DNA from 3 places in the Acidovorax sp. JHL-3 genome. Region 2 is predicted to be linked to each of the others. Evidence: predicted binding sites of a transcription regulator. Region 2 holds the regulator's gene; each other region holds the start of a gene.

Region 1 (6,202 bases), 650 kb from region 2:
GTGCCCGGTGTCGACACGCACACGGATACCGCACTGTGTCCAGCAGCCCAGGCAGCTGCTGGGGCTGACCACCTGGCCAGGCTGGGTGGTGAGCTGGCCCGTCACGGGGTCGATGCGGAACTCTGGTGTCAGTGCGTTTCCGCGTGTGGCGCTTTTGGTGGGTGTGCCGGATGTGCCCGTAACCAGGCCCTTGGCTCCCTTGACCACCGTCTCGCCGTATCCGGCGGCAAACGCAGCCAGGCCACCGGCCACGGCGCCGCCGCGCAGCAGCATGCGGCGGCGGTTCATTTCGGGGCTGGTGTCAGTGCTGCCAGCGTGTTGAGGAACGGGAGGTTGGTTTTTGTCGGTCATGGGAAGTCTCTTTCAGGTCAGCGCAGCAGTCATCTAATGCTATTATTTATATAGCTGCTAGCGCTTGTCTGCATTGGGTTTTGTGCCAATTTGAATGGATATCTAAGGCAAGGATCACCGTCAGGCGACTGCCTTGGCCTGACGGGCGGGAAACAGCTCCAGTGCCCAGCTGGCCAGCGCCACCAGCGCCACGCACAGTCCGGCCACGCCGACCATGCCCAAGAGGCCGTCGCCGCCCAATGGCATGTGGTACAGGTACAGGCCTGCGCCAAACTTCGGAACCCCCTGCACGCCCATGAACAGTGCCCAGCGGAAGACCCAGGCGCTGGCAGCCAGCCCCAGGCCCAGCACCAGCGTGTAGCCTCTGGCACCCAGCCGATGGCGGCCACGCAGCAGCGCACCCACCACGGCTGCGCCGCCAATGGCAGAACCCACCATGGTCATGCGCCAGACGGGGAAGTCGTTCCACAGGCGCAGCGCTGCGTCGAAGGACGGACTGCCACCGTTCATCCCCGTCAACGACCAGGCCGTGGCCACGGCCACCAGCGCAGCGGCCAGTGCCAGCCCCAAGCCGCGAAGCAACTGCAGGGCGGCGGCACCGGGGCGCAGCGCGGCGGGCAAGAAGCGCTCCAGCACGAAGGCCACGCCCACCGTGGCCAGCCAGCCGGTAAGCGCCAGGTTGACCGGTACCCACATCGTGTTCCACAGCGGGCGTGAGCGCACTGCCATCATTTCGGCACCTGTATAGACCGTGATGGACAGCGCCGAGAGCACCAGCAGCGGAGACAGCAGGCGCATCCAGTGGGTCTTGCCCAGCCACCAGCTGGCGCACAGGGCCACGGACAGTATGACAAACACCGGCAGCAGCAGCGCGCCCACCGACATCCACGACCAGGGCGTGAAATGGGCATAGAAGTGCCAAAAACGGGCAGGCTGGTGCAGGTCTGCCAGCAGCGACACGGGCGCGGCAATGGCGCTGATGGCAAGCGTCAGCACGGCCACCGGCAGCAGGCGCTGCAAGGAGCTGCCGGTTGAGCCCCAGCTGCACAAGGCGGTAAGCAGGGCTGCACCCGTGGCCACACCGGCCAGAAAGAAATACTGCACTGCCCAAGGCAGCCAGGCGGCTTCGTAATGCGGGGTCAGAAGTTCGATGATCTGCATGGTCGGCTCCTTCGTTAGTGCTCGGACACCAGGCGCACGCTGGCCTGACCGTCCACGCCGTTGACGAACTCGTCGGGCAGGCCGATGTAGTACACGCGCGGCGCCGTGTTCATGCCGGGCTTGAGCACCTTGATCTCATCCTTGTGCTCGGCCATGCGGCGGTTGATCTCGCTGTCCTGGTCGTTCAGGTCGCCGATCACCCGCGCGCCGCCCACGCAGCTTTCCACGCAGGCCGGCAGCAGTCCGACTTCCAGACGGTGCTCGCAAAAGGTGCACTTGTCGGCCGTCTGCGTCTCGTGGTTGATGAAGCGCGCGTCGTAGGGGCAGGCCTGCACGCAATAGCCGCAGCCCACGCAGCGCTCGTTGTCCACCAGCACGATGCCGTCGGTGCGCTGAAAGGTGGCCTGCACCGGACACACGGGCACGCAGGGCGGCTCGTCGCAGTGGTTGCACAGACGTGGCAGGCTGACCATGGCGGGTGCCGCGCCGCCGGGCTTGTCGATCTCGTACTGCAGCACCGTGGTGCGGAACTGGCCGATAGGTGGCAGGTTTTCCACCGAGCAGCTCACCGTGCAGGCCTGACAGCCGATGCACTTGCGCATGTCCACCAGCATGCCGAAGCGTTTGCCCTCCATGCCAGGGCGGCGCGGGGGCTGGGTGGTGGCGGAAGGGCTGGCAGCGTGGCCGGCACCTGCCAAACCAAAAGCCGTGGCCATGCCCACAAGCTCCTGCAGGAACGTGCGCTTGCCAAGTTGCGGCGTGTTCAAGGCTTGGGGACGAGGGGAGGGTGTGGGTGTGGACATAAGTATTACCTGATATTCTGTTTCGATTATTATTTCTTCCGCGGATATATATTGTGTTGATGAATGTCAAGCAAACAAGTTAATATTTTTGTGTTTAATTTTATGCAAAACTTATAATTTTAATATTCATATATTAATGAAATATTAAATAATCTTGAGTGTATTACTGCGGAATGCCAGGCGATTTGCTCCCGGCGATTGAATCCAGGATTGGTGGCCGTTTTCAGTGTGGCTGTGGCCAGACCCGATGAGCAATGGCTACCGGGCAGGCGTTTGGGAAGCGGGCGTGGCTCTTTACCGGCTCGCCAGCTGGACGCTGCGCCCCTCCGACCCGACAAAAGTGGGCTTGGATGGGGGCGAAAGAGAGCGAAGATCTGTGACAGAATCCACGTTGGGGCGGGTTTCGGGCTGATTTTCCGGAATCGTTGCCGCAAGCCTGCGACCACTTCAAAAATCCTGTTTCAACGTATTGCCTTGGGTGTGTGCGCGCAGTTGGAGCCCCGCCGCGCCTGCCATGGTTGGCAAGTGGATGGCAAACTACCCAAAGTCCCTGGCCAATTGGCTTTGGGCTTTTTTACACGCGTTCAGGGTCAACCTGCCTGGCACCGTTCTTATTCCCCCAATTGGAAATTTCATGATCAGTGGACTTGTTGCCGGAAAGCTTTTTGGGCCGGCGGAACAGCGCATCGACAAGGCAGGCAAGCCCTTTGCCGTGGCCAAAGTGCTGGCCGCCAGTGGCGATGGCGAAACGCTGATCGTGAATGTGATTGGTTTTGAGCCCGCTGTGTGCTCGGCCCTGCAGGCGCTGGGAGAGGGCGAACCCATTGCCCTGGCCGGTGGGCTTACGCCACGGGTCTGGACAGACAAGCAGGGCAACACCCGGCCTGCTCTGGACATGGTGGCGCACCGTGTGCTGACCGCTTACGACGCCAGCGACAGCCACCCGGCGTGATCGCCTGGAGATGCCTGGGCCCACCCGCCAACACTGCGTCGGCGGGCGGACACCCAGGCACACATTCAGACTCGCTCAGGCCGAGAGCGCCTGCAGCAACTCGGTCTCGATCTCGATCTGCCGCGCGTTGCTTTGCAGCTCGGGTCCCTGGATCAGAAAGGTGTCTTCGACACGTTCGCCCAGCGTACTCACCTTGGCCAGTTGCACGCTGAGCTGGTGGCGTGCCAGCACGCGCGCCACCAGATAAAGCAAACCGGCGCGGTCGCTGGCCGAGATGCCCAGCAGCCAGCGCTGGGCTTTTTCGTCGGGGCGCAAGGTCACCCTTGGTGCCACCGGAAAGCTCTTGACGCGGCGTGACACGCGCCGCACGGCCGGCTCGGGCAGCGGGCCACCGGTTTCGATGGCGCGCATCAGGTCGCTTTCGACCATGTGCGTGAGTTCGCGGTAATGGCCTGGCTGGGCAGAGGCCACCACCTGGAAGGTGTCGAGCGCATGGCCGTTGTTGGCCGTGTGCACGCGCGCATCCAGAATGCTGAAGCCGGCACGGTCAAAGTAGCTGCAGATGCGGGCAAAAAGATCTGCCTGATCGGGCGCGTAAACCATCACCTGCAGTCCCTCGCCCGCGAGCGACTGGCGCGCGCGCACCACGGGCTGGGGTGCACCGACATGGCGAGAGAGGTGGCGGGTGTGCCATGCAATATCGGCCGCCTCGTGGCGCATGAAGTAGCTCACATCCAGCGTTGCCCACAGCGCCTTGTGCGCCTCGAAGGGCAGGGCGTTGAGTGCCAGCAACACCAGCGCCTCGCGCTTGCGGGCCTCGATCTCGGCGGCTGCGTCGGGGGCCCGGCCACCCAGCGTGCGCAGGGTGGCGCGGTACAGGTCTTCCAGCAGCTTGCCTTTCCAGGCGTTCCAGACCTTGGGGCTGGTGCCACGGATGTCTGCCACAGTGAGCAGGTACATGGCCGTGAGGTTGCGCTCATTGCCGACACGTTGGGCAAAGGCGGCAATCACGTCCGGATCACTCAGGTCCTGCTTTTGCGCCACCGTGCTCATGGTGAGGTGCTCGCGTACCAGGAACTCGATGAGCCGGGCGTCTTCGCGGTCCACGCCATGCTGTCGGCAAAAGCGCCGCACTTCCATGGCGCCGATCTGCGAATGGTCGCCGCCGCGGCCCTTGCCGATGTCGTGGAAAAGGGCCGCCACATAAAGAATCCATGGTTTGTCCCAGCCAGCGGCAAGCTGCGAGCAAAACGGGTACTCGTGCGTGTGCTCAGCCATGAAGAAGCGGCGCATGTTGCGCAACACCATCAGGATGTGCTGGTCCACCGTATACACATGGAACAGGTCGTGCTGCATCTGCCCCACGATGCCGCGAAACGCCCACAGATAGCGCCCCAGCACCGAGGTCTGGTTCATCAGCCGCATGGCATGCGTGATGCCCGAGGGTTGCTGCAGGATGCGCATGAAGGCGGCGCGGTTGACCGGGTCGCGCCGGAAGGCGCCATCCATCACGCCGCGCGCGTTGTAGAGCGCACGCAGAGTGCGGGCTGAAAGATCCTTGAGCCCGGAAGTCGTCTGGTGCAGCAAGAAGGTTTCCAGAATCGCGTGTGGATCGCGCTCGTACAGGTCATCGCTGGCCACCTCGATGAGCCCGGCTTTTTCGAAAAAGCGCGCGTTGATGGGGCGCGGCTCGTGGGTCGATGGGTTCAGTCGCTCTTCGATGTTGAGCAGCAGGATCTGGCTGAGCTGCGACACCGCCTTGGCCGCCCAGTAATAGCGGCGCATCAGGGCTTCGCTGGCGCGCAGGGCTAAGCGCGTGCCATCGGGCGCTTGTGACCGGTAGCCAAACGATTCGGCCACCGCGGTCTGCAAGTCAAACACCAGCCGGTCCTCGTGGCGCCCGGCAATGGCATGCAGGCGGGAGCGCACCAGGCACAGCAGGGCCTCGTTGCGCTCGATCTGGCGCACTTCAAACGCCGTGGCCATGCCGCTGGCGGCCAGTTCTTTCCAGGTGCGGCCCAGGCCGGCGGCGCGTGCCACCCACAGAATCATCTGCAGGTCGCGCAGGCCTCCGGGCGATTCCTTGCAGTTGGGTTCGAGTGCGTAGGGTGTGTTTTCGTATTTGGTGTGCCGCTGGCGCATTTCGAGGGTTTTGGCCACCAGAAATGCCTGCGGGTTCAGTTGCGCGCTGTATTGCTGCTGGAACTGTGCAAACAGTGCCCCATTGCCGCAAATCAGGCGGGCCTCCAGCAGCGAGGTCTGCACCGTCACATCCTGGGCCGATTCGGCCAGGCACTCCGCCACGGTGCGCACACTGGAGCCGATTTCCAGGCCCGCATCCCAGCAGCTGCCAATAAAGCTCTCCAGCTGGGCGCGCAACTCGCACCCTGAGTCGGTCGTGCAACCTTCAGGCAGCAGCAGCAGCACATCGACGTCGGAATAAGGAAACAGCTGGTCGCGCCCAAAGCCGCCCACGGCCACCAGGGCCAGATCGGCTGGGAGCTGGGCGCGCTGCCACAGGGCTTGCAGCAACCCGCCCGCCAAGGCGGAGAGCTTGCGCAGCATCAAGCGGATGCCACGGGTGGAAGCGCCGGTGGCCTGCATGGTGGCAAGCAGGGCCGCTTTGTCGTGGCGGTAGGCGTCCCGCAGGGCGTGAATTTCGGTCATGGGCAAGGGCGATGAAGAAAGCGGTGGGCCATGACCTGCGCAAGCAAGAGTCGTGCTTGAAGGCGCTGCGCCTCAGATCGTGAACATGGATTCAGGTGGTGGTGGCGGTCACAAACGACGGCAGCGGGGGCGAGCCGGCCGAAAGCGTCATCACCTCATAGCCTGTTTCGGTGACCAGCACCGTGTGCTCCCACTGCGCCGACAGGCTGCGGTCCTTGGTGACGATGGTCCAGCCGTCGTTGCCAAACTCCTTGATCTCGCGCCTGCC
Region 2 (6,202 bases):
AGGGCGAATTTGTTTCCCTCTACGAGGCGCAAAAGAAGATTTACCCGCGATCCATCAGTGGGTACTTTGCGCGTTGGCGGTGGGCCATGGTGTTTCTGACCCAAATCGTTTTTTATGGGTTGCCTTGGCTTGAGTGGGGCCAGCGCCAGATGGTGCTGTTTGATCTGGGTGCTCGCCGTTTCTATATTTTCGGCTTGGTTCTGTACCCACAGGATTTCATCTATCTGACGGGGCTGCTGATCATTTCGGCGCTTTCGCTGTTTCTGTTTACTGCGGTTGCGGGCCGGTTATGGTGCGGATTTGCTTGCCCACAAACGGTCTACACCGAGATATTCATGTGGATCGAGCACAAGATCGAGGGAGATCGCAGTGCGCGTCTGCGGCTGGATGCGGGCCCCTGGACATTTGAAAAAATCCGCAAGAAGTTCCTGAAGCAGGCCGTATGGGTGGCCGTGTCCCTTTGGACCGGTTTCACCTTTGTGGGTTATTTTGTGCCGATTCGGGAGCTGGGTCCTGAGCTGTTGGCTTTTGCTGGCGGCTGGCAGATTTTCTGGGTGCTTTTCTACGGATTGGCCACCTACGGCAATGCCGGTTTTATGCGGGAGCAGGTGTGCAAATACATGTGCCCCTATGCCCGTTTCCAGAGCGCAATGTTCGATCGAGATACGCTCATCGTCACCTACGACGAAGCCCGAGGCGAGCCGCGTGGCCCCCGAGTCAAGACGGTGGACTACAAGGCCAAGGGGCTGGGCGACTGCATTGACTGCACCTTGTGTGTTCAAGTGTGCCCGGTGGGTATTGATATCCGCAAGGGTCTGCAATACGAATGCATTGGCTGCGGCCTTTGCGTGGATGCCTGCAATACCGTGATGGACAAGATGCACTACCCCAAGGGCTTGATACGGTATTCAACCCAGAATGGTGTTCTCAATCGCTGGAATCAGTCGCAAATTTTGCGACATGTCTTGCGCCCTCGTGTGCTCATCTACACCGCCGTTCTGGTCGCATTGTGCGTGGGTATGTTAGTCAGCCTCACAACACGGACACCGCTCAAAGTGGATATTGTGCGGGATCGCGCCGCCTTGTCCCGCATTGTGGCGGGGGGCAAGCTTGAAAATGTTTATCGGCTGCAAATCATGAACGCTACAGAGGCTACGCAGCGCTATCGCATTTCAGCATCGGGCCTGGATGGCCTTGAGGTGGCCTCGGAGCAAGAGGTAGACATAGGCGCTGCGGAGTCTCGTTGGGTCGCAGTGCGGTTGCAAATCCCCTATGGATCGGCACCTCCAGGTTCTCACGCGATTCATTTCGACATTTCAGCGCTGGAAAGCGGCGGCAAAGTGGCTGAAAAATCCATTTTCCTGGTTCCACGCTGAGTGAAAGTCACTGTGCCCTACATGGTGGTTTGTGCGCTGTATTGCTGATGTTTCAAGGAGATTCCATGTCGTCCAACCCCGTTATCAATCGTGAACCGCAACCTTGGTGGAGATTCGGTCATGTCTGGCTGGTGATTGCCGGGCCGGTCATTGTGGTGATCGCTGGTTTTGTCACCTTGTGGCTGGCCATCAGCCGCCCAGACCCCGTTGTGGCCGAAGACTATTACCGCAAGGGGCTTGAAATCAACCAGACGCTGGCGCAACCAGAAAAAAGCTTGGCTCCTGCACTGAAAGCCCGGAACCACGCGGCGACTCCTGCCGGAGATCAGCCCCGCTGAGTTGGCACTCCGCATGCGCAATCTTTTGCCAAGATTAAAGGAAACAAGACGATGTGGACACAACGCCTGATGTGGATTGCATGGCCTGCCTTCATGGTGGCGGGCATTCTCGAAATGCTGGTTTTTGCCATGGTGGATCCGCAGGATCTGCATTGGTTTGGCCAGCCCTTGACGCTGTCTCGCGAGGGTGTCTACACCCTCGCTTTTTTCGTGTTCTGGATCATCACCATGGTTGCCAGTGCTATGACAACCCTGCTGTCCATGTCACCTTTTGAGCTCAATCGTTGTCCTGTGCCTGCGCATGCTCGGCCCGACGATTGTCACAAAGTGACGCCCTGCCCGTAGCCGCCATGCCGTTGCAGTGAGGCGACTCAGTGGGGGGCGCGATTTCAGGTGGCTGCTCAGTGGCAGGCCTGTTGGTTGTTGACGATTCGCCTGAGGGCTTCGGTGTCCAGAATGCGAACGTGGCGCTGCTTGACTTCCACGATGCCGTCTTCCACAAATTTGGAGAACGTTCGGCTCACCGTTTCCAGCTTGAGACCCAGGTAGCTGCCGATTTCCTCTCGTGTCATTCGCAGCACCAGCTCTGATTGAGAGAACCCGCGGGCATGAAGGCGTTGCACCAGATTGAGAAGAAAGGCTGCGAGGCGCTCCTCTGCGCGCATACTGCCAAGCAAAAGCATCACGCCGTGCTCGCGCACGATTTCACGGCTCATGATCTTGTGAACGTGGTGTTGCAGTGCAGAGACTTCGCGCGACAGCTCTTCGATGCGATCGAAAGGCATGACACACACTTCGGCGTCTTCGAGCGCGACGGCATCGCAGGTGTGGTGATCGTTGACGATGCCATCCAGTCCGATGATTTCACCGGCCATCTGAAAGCCCGTGACCTGATCGCGTCCGTCTTCCGTGGCGACGCAGGTCTTGAAAAACCCGGTACGGATGGCATAGAGCGAAGTGAACGACTCGCCATTGCGAAACAGCGTACTTCCCCGTTTGATTTTTCGTCGTACAGCCACGACTTCATCAATCCGTTGCAGCTGCTGCTCGTTCAGACCAACGGGCATGCAGAGTTCTCGCAGGTTGCAGTTGGAGCAGGCGACTTTGATGGTTTGCGGATTCATGGACACTGGAGTCTAGTTGGGCAGGGATAATTGGTGTGTGGCTGGCGGGACGCGATTTGTGCGCTCGGCTGCTGACATGAATCAAATTGTCGCCGCTACGTCCGACCATCCTCTTGATTAAAGTCAAGGACGTTGGGCGAAGGGTACGGCACAGTACTGCTGCACGCAAGGATATTTTCCAATGACCGCTGTTTCACCAGAACTTCTGCGCCGTTTTGACGTGCCAGGGCCCCGTTACACCTCATACCCAACGGCCGACAGGTTTGTCGAAGCTTTTGGGCAGGAGGATTATGCCCTCGCGCTTTCGCAGCGTCGGCTTGGCACCACGGCGATGGCGTTGCCATTGTCCCTGTACGTCCATATCCCCTTTTGCGAATCGCTGTGTTACTACTGCGCTTGCAACAAAATCATCACCAAGCACCACGACCGTGCGGATGTGTACTTGCGCTACTTGAGCCGCGAGATTGATCTGCACACGGCCCATTGCGGCACCGGGCAGGTTGTCAGTCAGCTGCATTTGGGGGGGGGAACACCTACGTTCCTCTCGGACGATGGATTGCGGCAGCTCATGGCCACGCTGCGGCGCAGCTTCACTTTCGCCCCGGGCGGAGAGTACTCCATCGAAGTGGACCCACGCACTGTCACGGCAGATCGGCTGGCGGTGCTGGCCGAGTTGGGCTTCAATCGTCTGAGCTTCGGCGTTCAGGATTTCGATGCCGAGGTTCAGAAGGCCGTGCACCGCATCCAGCCCGCAGAGCAGGTCTTCGCGCTCGTGGAGGCGTCGCGCGCGCTGGGCTTTGAGTCGGTCAATGTCGATTTGATCTACGGGCTGCCACGCCAGACACCCGAGTCATTCGACCGCACTTTGGCTCAGGTGGTCCAGTTGCGCCCAGACCGGATTGCTCTGTATGCCTATGCGCACTTGCCAGATCGCTTCAAGCCTCAGCGGCGCATTCTCTCGACAGAACTGCCCGCGGCGTCAGCCAAGGTGACCATGCTCTCGCGCTCGCTGGACACTTTCATGGAAGCCGGGTATGTCTATGTGGGCATGGACCATTTTGCTTTGCCCACCGATGCTTTGGCCGTTGCCAAGCGGCAAGGGCGACTGCACCGCAATTTTCAAGGTTACAGCACCCAACCCGATTGCGACCTCATTGGCTTGGGGGTGTCGGCGATCGGCAGGGTGGGTGCCACCTACAGTCAGAACGCCAAGTCGCTCGAGGAATATTACGACCATCTGGACCAGGGACGTTTGCCTGTGGTGCGTGGATTGGCGCTGAACCGTGACGATCTGGTCCGAAGGGCTGTCATCATGGCGCTCATGTGCCAAGGTGAATTGCAGTTTGAACCCATTGACCAAGCGTGGCTTATTGATTCTCGGAAGTATTTTGCGCCCGAGCTGGAGCAGCTGGAGACCATGGCCGAACAAGGTCTTGTTGTGCTGAATTCAGAGAGCATCAAGGTGACGGCCATGGGATGGTTTTTTGTGCGCGGCATCGCAATGGTGTTTGACCGCTATTTGCAGGCGGACCGCAATCGGGCCAGGTTCTCACGCATCATCTAGCGTTGACTGAATGGACTGTGCACCCTAATAAATGCTTGCGCCTCTCGCCGTAACTGCCTTGTTCATGGGTCTCGCAGGCGGGCCCCATTGCTTGGCCATGTGCGCTGCACCTTGCGGTGCGCTGGTGGGGCAGGGCGGGGCGCGTTCCACTGCGGACGAAACCGGCAACGTTGCGGTTCAGGCAGTGCAGTGGGTTCCGCAAGGCGGCATGCCGCGCCGGTTGCTGGCGTTTCACCTTGGGCGCCTGTTTGGCTATGCCGGGGCGGGCGCGCTGGCAGCGCTGGCCATGGAGAGCCTGGCCTGGCTGACGCAGCAAACCATGGCCCTGAGTCCGGTATGGACCTTGATGCACGTTGCAGTCATGGCCTGGGGCTTGATGATGATGGTGCAGGCGCGTCAGCCGGTGTGGGTGGAGCGGGCCGGGCGCACGGCTTGGCGCCGCGTGCAACCTCTTGTCCGTGCACCTGGAGGGCTGATGGTGGCGGGGCTGCTTTGGGCCCTCATGCCTTGCGGATTGCTTTATTCGGCGCTGCTGGTTGCCGCGCTCAGCGGTGGTGCACTGCAGGGCGCCGTCACCATGCTGCTTTTCGGAGTGGGCAGCGGTCTTTGGCTTGTGGGTGGCCCTTGGTTGTGGGGCCGCTTGCGTACACGCATCAATGCGGTGCGCGCCAGCTGGGGAACCCGGCTGGCGGGGGCGCTACTGGTGGGGGTTGCTGGTTGGGCCCTGTGGATGGATCTGATCTACAAACCCTCCTTGTGGTGCCGTTAGTTGCAAGGCAACCGTGTTGGAGTCGGTGATCGGGCGATAATTGCAGTAACTCTTGGTGGAATTCATCTCACCATGTATCTTTTTATGTGCTGTGAATTCTTCCCTCCTCATTGACATCAGTCAGCTTCGCATCGGCATGTACGTTCAGTTGGACGTGGGCTGGTTGCACCATCCTTTCCCAGTGAGCCGCTTTCGCATCGTTTCGGCGAGCCAGATTGCCACGCTCAGGGAGCTTGGTCTTTCCGAAGTTCGTTACTATCCCCATAAAAGTGATCCCGCACTGGACGCGGTCGTGGCCAAGGTGCCTGATGTGGACGACCCGGAATTGGCAGCAGACCCGGTTGTCCCGGCTGTAATTGCAGATTCCATCGCCGCCCAGAATCGCGCCCACTTGCAGCGTCAGAACCAGCTATTGGCCGCATGCAACCAGCGTTTCGAGGACGCGACACGGCAGTATCAGGCCGTAGAGCGTGCAGTTGGCGCGCAGCGAGACCTGGCTCGCCATCACAGCGAAGCGCTGGTGGCGGACTGCCTGAAGGAATTGCTGCAGAACGGGGACGTAGTGATCCGTCTCCTGTCAGAAGGCGTGGGCGAGAGCAGCGCGCTGCACCCCGTCAATGTCATGGTGGTCAGCCTCTTGCTGGGCAAGGCTTTGGGCATGAAAACCCCGGAAATGCACCAGCTCGGGATGGCTGCGTTGCTGCACGATCTGGGCAAGCTCAACGCACCAGCTGACGCCGGGCTCACTCCGGCCGCGCGAGAGCGTTATGAGGCGCATGTGGGGCATTCAGTCGCTTTTGCCCAGCAAATGGGACTGTCAGATGCTGTTCTGACCGCAATAGCCCAGCACCATGAAATGGCAGACGGTAGCGGATTCCCCCTGCGTCTCGTGGGCGAAGATATGGGGCGCGCGGGCCAGATTCTGGCCTTGGTCAATCACTACGACCGCATGTGCAACCCGGTGGGAAGTGTGGAGGTCCTGACTCCCCACGAAGCCCTTTCGGCGATTTTTGCCCAGCTCAAGTCGCGCT
Region 3 (6,202 bases), 510 kb from region 2:
TGAGCAACCAGCCAAAGCGCGCCAGCCCCATCACCAGCTGCAACAGTCCTGACAGGATCGCCATCCAGGCCGCCATGGCCACCCACTGCGCACTGCCGGGTTCGGCCAGCCCCGTCAGCGATGCGCCGATCAGAAGGCTGGTCAGTGCCGTGGGCCCCACGCCCAGGCGCGTGGAGGCGCTGAACAGCACGGCCACCAGAGCGGGCACGAGGGATGCATAGATGCCGGTCACCAGGGGCATCCCTGCAAGCGCGGCGTAGGCAACGCCCTGCGGCACCAGCATCAGGCCGACGGTCATTCCTGCCCAGAATTCGCCCTTGAGCAAGGCCGGTTCTGGGCGCGGCCAGTTCAGAAACGGAAGCCAGCGGGACAAGGTGTTCAGTGACATCGTTGCAATTGTCGCCGCTGCATCGGCCTGGCGCACCCGAAGGCATCCCCGCGCGCCAACTGTCTTTCGCGAGGGGCAGAGCAGGTTGGTGCTGTTGTCCTACAGCCCATTCGGCGCTGTCCGACCCCAGGCGTCACGATGTGCTGCCTACATTCACACCATCTTTTATCTGGAAGGAGTGATCACATGAATATCCGTCATTTTTCGCACAGTGGTTCGCAGCGCATCCTGAGCATTCTTGGTGTCAGCGCCTTGGCTTTGGGTCTGGCCGCGTGCGACAAGCAAGAGCAGCCCACCGTGGGCCAAAAACTCGATTCCGCTGTGCAACAAACCGAACAGGCCGCCGCGGATGCGAAGGTGAAGGCAGAAAACGCCCTCGAGAATGCGGAAACCAAGGTCGAAGAGGGCGCTGCCAAGGTGCAGTCGGGCGCCCAGGAAATGGGCACTGCTGCCATGGGCGCAATGGATGACGCGACGATCACAGCGCAGGTGTCTGCTGGCTTGGCCAAGGACCCAGATCTGAGCGCGTTCAAGATCGACGTCGACACCCGTGCCGGCGCAGTCACACTTTCGGGTCCCGCACCCAATGCAAGCGCCCGCGAGCGCGCTGAAACCATCGCCAAAGAGGTGAAGGGCGTGACATCGGTCACCAACAACCTCAAGGTGCCCAGCTAAGCCACAGGCATCTCGCCCCCACCTACGCATGGGGGCGCTGCACCCGGGCTTGCGGCCCGGTGGTACCGCAGGCTACGGCCGTGGGCGCGCTACCATGGCTGGCATGACTGAAGACACCACTTTTGGGCCTGCAACCCGCATCGTCCATCACCCTTATGTCCCGCCTGCCGGATTTGTCGCGCCGCAGCCTGGTGTGTTCAAGGCATCTACGGTTATTTTCCCTAGCGTGGCCGCGATGCGTTCGCGCGAATGGAAAGACAAGAGCGGCTACACCTATGGCCTGCATGGCACGCCCACCACGTTCACGCTGGAAGAGCGCCTGTGCGCCCTGGAGGGCGGGCTGCAATGCGTGCTGGTGCCCAGTGGCCTTGCGGCCATTGCCAATGTGGCCCTGGCCCTGCTCCAGCCTGGTGATGAAGTCCTGATTCCCGACAACGCCTACGGTCCCAGCAAAGACCTGGCCAACGGCGAGTTGGCTCGCTTCGGCATTCACCATGTGCTGTATGACCCGCTCGACCCCGCCGATCTGGCAGCGCGCATCACGCCGGCCACGCGCCTGGTGTGGCTGGAGGCACCTGGTTCGGTGACCATGGAATTCCCTGATCTGTGTGAACAGGTCCGCATCTGCCGCGGCCGGGGGGTCACGTCGGCGCTCGACAACACCTGGGGCGCTGGCCTCGCGTTTGCGCCCTTTGATCTGGCAGGAGACGGCAGCGGCTGCCTGGCCGTCGATATTTCGGTGCATGCGCTGACCAAATACCCCAGTGGCGGCGGCGATGTGCTGATGGGCAGTGTGATCACGCGCGATCCGGCGCTGCACATGAAAGTCAAGCTCACGCACATGCGCCTGGGCCTGGGCATCGCAGCCAACGATGCCGAAGCCGTGCTGCGCGCATTGCCCAGCATTGGTTTGCGCTACCGTGCACACGACGTTGCGGCACGCCAGCTGGCTCAGTGGTTGCAGCAGCAGCCCGCCGTGGCGCAGGTGCTGCATCCGGTGCTGCCCGGTGCACCGGGCCACGCCCACTGGCAGGCGCTGTGCGGCGCTGCAAACGATGGCCATGGCGCTGCGGCTGGTTTGTTCAGCGTGATGATCGACGCGCGTTTCAGCCAGCAGCAGGTTGACGCGTTCTGTGATGGCTTGCGCCTTTTCAAGCTGGGCTACAGCTGGGGCGGCCCCATGAGTCTGGTGGTTCCCTACCAGCTTGCATCCATGCGCAGCCGGCCCGCGCCGCACCTGCAGCCTGGCACCCTGGTGCGCTTTTCGGTGGGGCTGGAGGAGGTGGAAGACCTCCGCCAGGATTTGGAGCAGGCCATGCGCGGAGCATTTGGAGCGGCCTGAAGGCGGGGCGGGAGTGCTGCGGGGGTGGTAGTTTCCTCAGTGGCGCGTGGCGGTCAGGTGGCTTAGGGTGTTGATATGTGTCAACGGACGGTGTGTCCGTCGTCCCCATAAACCCTCTTGCACCTTCTGCCATTACCTCCATCACCGCCATGTCCGCACCTCCTGCCGCCCAAGTACCGCCCGCCACCGCCGTGGCGATCGCACTCAATCCCCTGCGCCTCGCAGATCCCTTTCGCTGGCTGCGCAAGGGCCTTCAGGATGTGGTGGCCGCGCCCGGCATCGCCCTGTTTTATGGAGCATGTTTCTGGTGCATGGCGCTGGTGTTGGGCTGGGTGTTTCGCACACGGCCCGAATACACCATGTCGCTGGCCAGCGGGTGCCTGCTGGTAGGGCCGTTTCTGGCCATGGGCCTTTATGACACCAGTCGGCGCCGCGAGGCTGGCCAGGCGCCCGATCTGGGGCAGTCCATCACCTGCTGGGACAAGCACATGGGCAGCATGGGCATGCTGGTGCTCGTGCTGGTGGTGCTGGAGTTGCTGTGGGGCCGGGCGTCGCTGGTGGTGTTTGCGGTGTTTTTCAATACCGGAATGCCCTCTACCACAGGGGTGATGGCGGCCATCTTCAACCCCCAGAACTGGGGATTTGTCGGCGTCTACATGGCGGTGGGGGGCGCTTTTGCAGCGCTGGTTTTCTCGACCTCGGTGGTCTCCATTCCCATGATCCTGGACCGTGATACCGATGCGCTGACCGCAGGCATCACCAGTATGCGGGTGGTGCTGGAAAACCCCGCCGTCATGCTGCTGTGGGGTTTGTTGATCACCCTCATCGTGGTGGTGTCACTGTGGTTCTGGGGGGCGGGCCTGTTGCTGGCCGGGCCGGTGCTGGGCCACGCCAGCTGGCACGCCTACCGCGCAGCGGTTTCCCCCACGCAGTGAAGCGCGGTCTGGGCCCGCCTCCAGGGGCAAGCTGTTACAGTGGGCCCCTACTTTAGGAAGCAAATACCTTGGCAACACCCAACTACGGATACGAAAAGCGCCAGCGCGAACTCGCCAAAAAGAAAAAAAAGGAAGAGAAGCTCAAAGCCAAAACTCACCGCCGGCCTGACGAGCCGCAAGATGGGCAGCCCACCGACGGCCCCGCCGCTTTTGCGTCTCCCGCACCTGCAAACCCATCGGAGTCAACCGGCAGTTGATTTCCCCCGGGGCTCTTTAACGCAAGAGCTTCTGGAGTTCCGGCCACACATTGGCCAGCATCTGCGGATGCGCCTCGGCGCGCGGGTGGATGCGGTCTGGCTGGAACAGTCGGGTCGGGTCGGGGCCATCGGCCACGCCCTTGAGGAAAAACGGCACCACTCCCACCTTGCGCGCCTTGGCCACGGTTGTAAAGGTGGCCGCAAAGCGGTTGGCATAGTCGGTTCCGTAATTGGGGGGCACCTGCATCCCCACCAGCAGTACCTTGGCTCCTGATTTCTGGGCCGTCTGCACCATCCACGTCAGGTTTTCTTCGGTATTTTTCAGTGGCAGGCCCCGCAGGGCATCATTGCCGCCCAGCTCGATCACCACCTGGCTGGGTTGGTGCTGCGTCAGCAGCGCCGCAAGGCGGGAGCGCCCGCCGGACGTGGTTTCTCCGCTCACGCTGGCGTTCACCACAGTGGCGGCTATCTCTTCCTGCGCCAGGCGCTTTTCCAGCAGTGCCACCCAACCCGTTCCGCGCGGCAGGCCATATTCGGCGCTGAGGGAATCGCCCAGCACCAGAATGACCTGTGGTCGCACCGGGGCCGGCTTTTGCGCCATCGCTGCCGGGGCATAAAGCCCCGCCAGCGCGCCGGCTGCAGCGGTCAGGATAAAGTGGCGTCGATGCAGATCGCAAATCAAAATAAAAAACCTTTCATGTCCGAACCTACCCAGTCACCAGCCAAACCCATTATTGCGGTCGAGCATGTATTCAAGTCGGTGACGGATTCCACCGGCACACTGGACATTCTGCGTAATATCGATTTCCGCCTGGAGTCTGGGGAAACCGTGGCCATTGTTGGCGCGTCCGGCTCTGGAAAAAGCACGCTGCTGTCCATCATTGCGGGCCTTGATACGCCTACGCGCGGCACCGTGCGGCTTGACGGCCAGGATCTGTTTGCGCTGAGTGAAGACGGCCGGGCCGCGCTGCGTGCGCAAAAGGTGGGTTTCGTGTTTCAGAGTTTTCAGCTGATGGGCAACCTCACAGCACTTGAAAACGTCATGCTGCCGCTCGAACTGGCCGACCGCAGCGATGCCCGCAAGGCGGCCACCGAGATGCTCAAGCATGTCGGGCTGGGTCAGCGCCTGGGGCATTATCCCAAGGTGCTGAGCGGTGGCGAGCAGCAGCGCGTGGCGCTGGCACGTGCTTTTGTGATGCAGCCCGCCGTGCTGCTGGCCGACGAGCCCACCGGCAGCCTCGACTTCGCCACTGGCGAAACCATCATGCAGCTGATGTTTGACCTCAACCGCGAGCAGGGCACCACGCTGGTGCTGGTCACGCACGATCGGGCCATTGCCCAGCGCTGCGACCGCCTTATCAGCATCGAGGCAGGCCGGGTCAGCACCTGACCCGGTCGGTGTCCGGTAACGTTTTAGCGCGCTGACGGCGGCTGTGGTTCTGCCCAGCGGCAGGCCACGGCCGTGAAGAGCACATCGGTCGAAGAATTGAGCGCCGTTTCGGCCGAGTCCTGCAGGATGCCGATGATGAAACCGATGGCCACCACCTGCATGGCGACATCGTTGCTGATGCCAAACAGGCTGCACGCCAGCGGAATGAGCAGCAGCGAGCCACCGGCCACGCCCGAAGCACCGCAGGCACAGACGGCCGCCACCACGCACAACAGCAAGGCGGTGGGCACTTCAACCGCAATGCCCAGCGTGTGCACTGCCGCCAGCGACAGCACGCTGATGGTGATGGCCGCACCAGCCATGTTGATGGTGGCTCCCAGCGGAATGGCGATGCTGTAGGTGTCCTCGTTCAGGCCCAGGCGCTTTGCCAGCGTCAGGTTGATGGGGATATTGGCCGCCGAGCTGCGCGTGAAAAACGCCGTCACGCCGCTCTCGCGCAGGCAGGTAAACACCAGCGGATACGGATTGATGCGCAGCGCCAGGAAAACGATGAGCGGATTGATCACCAGCGCCACAAACACCATGCAGCCCAGCAACACGGCCAGCAGGTGCGCATAGCCCCACAGCGCCTGCGCACCGGCTTCGGCAAAGGTGCTGGCCACCAGGCCAAAAATGCCCAGTGGTGCAAAGCGGATCACCACCTGAATGATGACCGTGATGCCGGCCGACAAGTCGTGCATGACGGTGCGGGTACCCGCGCTGGCGTGGCGCATGGCCATGCCAAAGCCCACCGCCCAGGCCAGGATGCCGATGTAGTTGGCATTCATCAGCGCCCGCACAGGGTTGTCCACCACGTTCATGAGCAGCGTCAGCAGCACATCCTGGATGTGCATGGGAGCGTTAGCCGCCTGCGCCGGGGCTTGCAGCACCAGCGTGGACGGAAACCACAGACTGGCCGTAACGCCCACCACGGACGCCACCAGTGTGCCCACCAGATACAAAAAGAGCACCGGGCGCACGTGGGTGGCTTCGCCGGGCTTGTGGTTGCTGATGGCGGCAATCACCAAAATGAACACCAGCACAGGTGCCACGGCCTTGAGAGCTGAAATGAACAGCGTGCCCAAAATGGCCACCTTGGGTGTGGCAGCCGGAAACAACACGGCCAGCGCGATGCCTGCAATCATGGCGATCACAATTTGTGTGACCAGGCTCGTG

Evidence for each region. Region 2 encodes FNR, which switches genes on or off when oxygen is low (the NO sensors DNR and NnrR bind a similar motif). Its sites were predicted from a motif close to TTGATNNNNATCAA; they were not measured.
Region 1: dsrO (sulfate reduction electron transfer complex DsrMKJOP subunit DsrO) is a predicted target of FNR. The motif match lies at 2,372-2,385, and genes of this name have one in related genera.
Region 3: K226_RS18930 (DUF2189 domain-containing protein) is a predicted target of FNR. The motif match lies at 2,476-2,489, and genes of this name have one in related genera.

What each region holds. Positions count from the first base shown of each region.
Region 1 covers NZ_JAFU01000001.1:2,369,949-2,376,150, forward strand. The annotation lists gene K226_RS0111165 (tetrathionate reductase subunit A) at 1-351, opposite strand, end outside; gene nrfD (NrfD/PsrC family molybdoenzyme membrane anchor subunit) at 472-1,512, opposite strand; gene dsrO (sulfate reduction electron transfer complex DsrMKJOP subunit DsrO) at 1,527-2,315, opposite strand; gene K226_RS0111180 (single-stranded DNA-binding protein) at 2,950-3,267, shown strand; gene K226_RS0111185 ([protein-PII] uridylyltransferase) at 3,343-5,934, opposite strand; gene map (type I methionyl aminopeptidase) at 6,026-6,202, opposite strand, start outside.
Region 2 covers NZ_JAFU01000001.1:3,021,972-3,028,173, reverse strand. The annotation lists gene ccoG (cytochrome c oxidase accessory protein CcoG) at 1-1,376, shown strand, start outside; gene K226_RS0114095 (FixH family protein) at 1,442-1,714, shown strand; gene K226_RS0114090 (hypothetical protein) at 1,766-2,059, shown strand; gene fnr (fumarate/nitrate reduction transcriptional regulator Fnr) at 2,116-2,838, opposite strand; gene hemN (oxygen-independent coproporphyrinogen III oxidase) at 3,020-4,402, shown strand; gene K226_RS0114075 (sulfite exporter TauE/SafE family protein) at 4,434-5,171, shown strand; gene K226_RS0114070 (HD-GYP domain-containing protein) at 5,263-6,202, shown strand, end outside.
Region 3 covers NZ_JAFU01000001.1:2,511,780-2,517,981, forward strand. The annotation lists gene K226_RS0111775 (SulP family inorganic anion transporter) at 1-388, opposite strand, end outside; gene K226_RS0111780 (BON domain-containing protein) at 575-1,063, shown strand; gene K226_RS0111785 (PLP-dependent transferase) at 1,158-2,405, shown strand; gene K226_RS18930 (DUF2189 domain-containing protein) at 2,555-3,340, shown strand; gene K226_RS20270 (hypothetical protein) at 3,409-3,597, shown strand; gene K226_RS0111800 (arylesterase) at 3,614-4,279, opposite strand; gene K226_RS0111805 (ABC transporter ATP-binding protein) at 4,295-4,987, shown strand; gene sstT (serine/threonine transporter SstT) at 5,011-6,202, opposite strand, start outside.